Regions from separate parts of the Streptomyces sp. NPDC101234 genome, predicted to be linked through region 1. Evidence: riboswitches for the same ligand, from Rfam matches in the RefSeq annotation. Region 1 holds a riboswitch; the other holds the start of a gene.

The links. A riboswitch is a leader RNA that binds a small molecule or an ion and turns the genes downstream of it on or off. The one in region 1 is predicted to bind ZMP and ZTP.
Region 2: linked by a shared signal. The riboswitch ahead of ACIRR9_RS00845 (glycine hydroxymethyltransferase) and the one ahead of ACIRR9_RS07935 (bifunctional 5,10-methylenetetrahydrofolate dehydrogenase/5,10-methenyltetrahydrofolate cyclohydrolase) in region 1 are both predicted to bind ZMP and ZTP.

The regions. Positions count from the first base shown of each region.
Region 1 is NZ_JBIWOA010000003.1:323,291-325,657, forward strand. It holds gene ACIRR9_RS07920 (hypothetical protein) at 1-265, opposite strand, end outside; gene ACIRR9_RS07925 (nuclear transport factor 2 family protein) at 437-805, shown strand; gene ACIRR9_RS07930 (hypothetical protein) at 790-960, shown strand; ZMP/ZTP riboswitch at 978-1,060, shown strand; gene ACIRR9_RS07935 (bifunctional 5,10-methylenetetrahydrofolate dehydrogenase/5,10-methenyltetrahydrofolate cyclohydrolase) at 1,085-1,942, shown strand; gene ACIRR9_RS07940 (hypothetical protein) at 2,103-2,367, shown strand, end outside.
Region 2 is NZ_JBIWOA010000001.1:179,520-181,886, reverse strand. It holds gene ACIRR9_RS00845 (glycine hydroxymethyltransferase) at 1-1,184, opposite strand, end outside; ZMP/ZTP riboswitch at 1,217-1,307, opposite strand; gene rocD (ornithine--oxo-acid transaminase) at 1,411-2,367, shown strand, end outside.

The DNA.
Region 1 (2,367 bases):
CGGGCGCGGCCAGGTCGGTGATCTGGTGCAGTTCGCTGAGCCTGTGGACTCCGTTCAGCCCCTGCACCTGCTCCGAGACCTTCGGGATCTCGTCCTTGTAGTGCGCCGGGATGTCGCTGCGGGAGAGCGAGTCGAGCACGCCGAGCGCGGTGAGTTTCCCGGTGTGCTGCGGGCTCGCACCGGCCGCGTTCGCCAGCGGCGCGGCGAGGCCGGTGACCCCGACGGCCAGGCCGACGGCGGCGACGATACGTCGTGTTGAGATCATGTCTCCAGCAACGGCCCCGGCGCCGGACCGGACACGGGCAGCCACTCCGCCTCACCCGTCAGGAGGAGCGCCCGGCCTGCGCTTGCCGAGCCCGGCGGGGCGGAGCACGCTCGGAGTGAGGGTTCTCGCGACCCCTCCGCATCGGGTCGCGGGCGCCCGCAGGAGGTCACCATGGGCACCCCGACAGGTTCCGCCTTCGACACCGAGACACTGCGCCGGGCCATAGAAGGAAACACCGGGAACAGCCTTCTGGCGCTCTACGCGGACGACGCGGAGATCCGCATCGTCGACCGCGACACCCAGCCCAGCCACCCCAAGGTCCTGCACGGCCGCCAGGACATCGCCGCGATGCTGGACGACGTCTACAGCCGCGACATGACGCACAAGCTGGACCAGTGCATCGTGCAGGGCGACAAGGCCGCCTTCAGCGAGTCCTGCCAGTACGGGGACGGCGTCCGGGTCCTCGCCGAGTCGATGATCACGCTGCGCGACGGCAAGATCTCCGAGCAGATCATGATCCAGGCATGGGACGACGAATAGTCGGAAGGACCGCGAGGGTCCAGGTCAGCTCCCGGGTGACCTGGACCTTCTCGGCGCGGGCCGCGCTGGGGCAAAGTCGCCGGGCGCGTCCGCGCGCGTCCGTCGTGCTGCTGCAGTCGATCCTGCGGACCGTCCGCTGCCACCGGAAGCGCTGAGCGGCTCGGTTACCCTGGGGGCGGGCCGTGACTGGCGCTGAGGTGGAGCACCACCGGGGAGCGGTCCGCACTGAGGATGCCGTGCGCCTGGGCGATCGAGTCGACCAGCTCAGGAGTGTGCCGCATGACCCAGGCCCGCATCGCCCGCATCATGGACGGAACCGCCGTCGCCCGCCGGATCGTCGAGGAGACCGCGGAGAGGGCCGCCGCCCTGACCGCACGGACCGGTGTCACGCCGTGTCTGGCGACGGTGCTGGTCGGCGAGGACCCCGCCTCCGTCACCTACGTCCGGATGAAGCAGAACCGCAGCCGCAAGGCCGGTATCGCCTCCCGGCACGTGGCCCTGCCCGCCACCACGACGACCGGAGAACTCGTTGCCGCCCTGCGGGAGTTGTCGGCCGACCCGGCCGTGCACGGCATCCTGCTCCAGCACCCGGTCGGCGAACACATCGACGAGCGGGCGGCGTTCGAGGCGATCGCCCCGGAGAAGGACGTGGACGGCGTGACCTTCGCGTCGTTCGCGACGATGAGCTTCGGCCTGCCGGGCTTCGTCTCCTGCACCCCCGGCGGCATGATGCGCCTGCTGGACGCCTACGACGTCGACCCGGCCGGGAAGCGGGCGGTGGTCGTCGGCCGCAGCGCGATCCTCGGCAAGCCGGCCGGCATGCTGCTGCTCGCCCGCGACGCCACGGTGACCTACTGCCACTCCCGCACCCGGGACCTGTCGGCGGTCGTCCGCGAGGCGGACATCGTGGTCGCCGCGGTCGGCCGCGCCCGGCTGATCCGGGGGCAGGACATCAAGCCGGGCGCGGTGGTGCTCGACGCGGGCTACAACGACGGGAACGTCGGCGACGTCGACTTCGACACCGCCGTCGAACGCGCCTCGCTGATCACGCCGGTGCCGGGCGGTGTCGGCCCGATGACCATCGCGCTGCTGCTGGAGCAGACCGTCGACGCGGCCGCCCGGCAGCTCGGGGTGTGAGGCGAGGTCCGGCGGATTCTCCCGCACGGAGGACTCGGGGGGATACGAAAGTCGGGGGTCGGGTCACCCGTCCAGAGCGACGATCGGCGCGGATCGCCGGAACAGACTGCTTGGGCGACGTCGAAGGACGTCGGAATCCCCACAGCCAAGGAGCTCTGTCATGGGCGTTCTCGGAAAGATCCTGCTCGGAATCGTGGGAGTCCTCGTGCTCGCCGGCGTCGGTCTCTGGTTCGGCATCAGGCACGTCGCGAGCGACATCGGCTCGCACATGATCACCTCGGCCCAGTTCGAGGGTGTTCACGTCGGCGAGACCCAGGACGCGGTACACGACCGCCTCGGCAAGCCCGGCGGTCTCCAGCCGGGGGACAAGCCGAAGCCGCCGGCCGGCACCACCTGTGACTACTACCTGGAGAAGGACGTGTCCC
Region 2 (2,367 bases), on a different contig from region 1:
ATCGCGTTGCGGTTGGTCACGATGCCGGAGTCGAGGAGAGCGGTCTCGGCCTGGCGGCCGGTGAGGCCGTAGGACGTCTCGACGTCGATCAGGTTGAGGTGGTTGTCCGTGCCGCCGGTCACCAGCGTGGCGCCCCGGCGCATCAGGCCCTCGGCCAGCGCGCGCGAGTTGTCGACGATGCGCTGGGCGTAGTCCTGGAAGGCGGGCTGCCGGGCCTCGGCCAGGGCGACGGCCTTGGCGGCCATGACGTGCGGGAGCGGGCCGCCGAGGACCATCGGGCAGCCGCGGTCGACCTGGTCCTTGAGGGAGTCGTCGCACAGGACCATGCCGCCGCGCGGGCCGCGCAGCGACTTGTGGGTGGTCGTGGTCACGATCTGGGCGTGCGGGACCGGGTCGAAGTCGCCGGTCAGGACCTTGCCGGCGACCAGGCCCGCGAAGTGCGCCATGTCGACCATCAGGGTCGCGCCGACCTCGTCGGCGATCTCGCGCATGATCCGGAAGTTCACCAGCCGGGGGTACGCCGAGTAGCCCGCGACGATGATCAGCGGCTTGAAGTCACGCGCCTGGGCACGCAGCGCGTCGTAGTCGATCAGGCCGGTGGCCGGGTCGGTGCCGTAGGAGCGCTGGTCGAACATCTTGCCGGAGATGTTCGGGCGGAAGCCGTGGGTGAGGTGGCCGCCCGCGTCCAGGGACATGCCGAGCATCCGCTGGTTGCCGAAGGCCTGCCGCAGCTCGGCCCAGTCGGCCTCGGAGAGGTCGTTGACCTGGCGGGCGCCGGTCTTCTCCAGGAAGGGGACCTCGACGCGGTCGGCGAGTACGGCCCAGAAGGCGACCAGGTTGGCGTCGATGCCGGAGTGCGGCTGGACGTAGGCGTGCCGGGCGCCGAACAGCTCGCGGGCGTGCTCGGCGGCGAGGCCCTCGACGGTGTCGACGTTGCGGCAGCCGGCGTAGAAGCGGCGGCCGATGGTGCCCTCGGCGTACTTGTCGCTGAACCAGTTGCCCATCGCGAGCAGGGTCGCCGGGGAGGCGTAGTTCTCGGAGGCGATCAGCTTGAGCATCTCGCGCTGGTCGGCGACCTCCTGGCCGATGGCGTCGGCGACCCGCGGCTCGACCGCGCGGATCACATCGAGGGCCGCGCGGTACGCGGTGGACTCGGTGGACAGGGGCGCAGAGTTGTCTGACATTCGGGACCTCCGGACATGGCGTTCGGCATTCACGGTTCGGCCCAGGCGCACGGCACTCGATCACGACGCGGGCCGCTCCCCGATGGTCGGTCCCATCCCAGCGCGCCAGTCACGGCCCGCTGGTCACATTACCGGCCACGCCGGGCCCGGGGGCCGTGGCGTCCACCAGTCGGGCACGGACAGACGGTAATAAAGGGATCATCTCGCCGCGTTCTCTGGAGTCGCCGTGACCACTGCCGAAGCCCTCATCGCCGCCGCCGACGCGCACAGCGCGCACAACTACCACCCGCTGCCGGTGGTGATCGCCACGGCCGACGGCGCGTGGATGACGGACGTCGAGGGACGCCGGTACCTGGACTTCCTCGCCGGGTACTCGGCGCTGAACTTCGGGCACGGCCACCCCCGCCTGGTCGCGGCGGCGAAGGCCCAGCTGGAGCGGGTGACGCTGACGTCCCGGGCCTTCCACCACGACCGGTTCGCCGCGTTCTGCACGGAGCTGGCGGAGCTGTGCGGGATGGAGATGGTGCTGCCGATGAACACGGGGGTGGAGGCGGTGGAGACCGCTGTGAAGACCGCCCGGAAGTGGGGGTACCGAATCAAGGGGGTGCCCGGTGAGATGGCGAAGGTGGTGGTCGCCGGCGGGAACTTCCACGGGCGTACGACGACCGTGATCAGTTTCTCGACGGATCCGGAGGCGCGGGCGGACTTCGGGCCGTACACGCCGGGCTTCGAGATCGTGCCGTACGGGGACCTGACGGCGATGCGGGCGGCGCTGACCGAGAACACGGTCGCCGTGCTGCTGGAGCCGATCCAGGGCGAGTCGGGGGTGATCGTGCCGCCGGCCGGTTATCTGCCGGCGGTGCGGGAGCTGACGCGCGAGCGGAACGTGCTGTTCGTCGCCGACGAGATCCAGTCGGGGCTGGGGCGGACCGGGCGGACGTTCGCGTGCGAGCACGAGGGGGTCGTACCGGATGTGTACGTCCTCGGGAAGGCGCTGGGGGGTGGGGTGCTGCCGGTGTCCGCGGTCGTGTCGAGCGCCGATGTGCTGGGGGTGTTCCGGCCCGGGGAGCACGGGTCCACGTTCGGCGGGAATCCGCTGGCCTGTGCGGTGGCTCTTGAGGTGATCGCGATGCTGCGGACCGGGGAGTTCCAGGAGCGGGCTGCCGAGCTGGGGGAGCTGCTG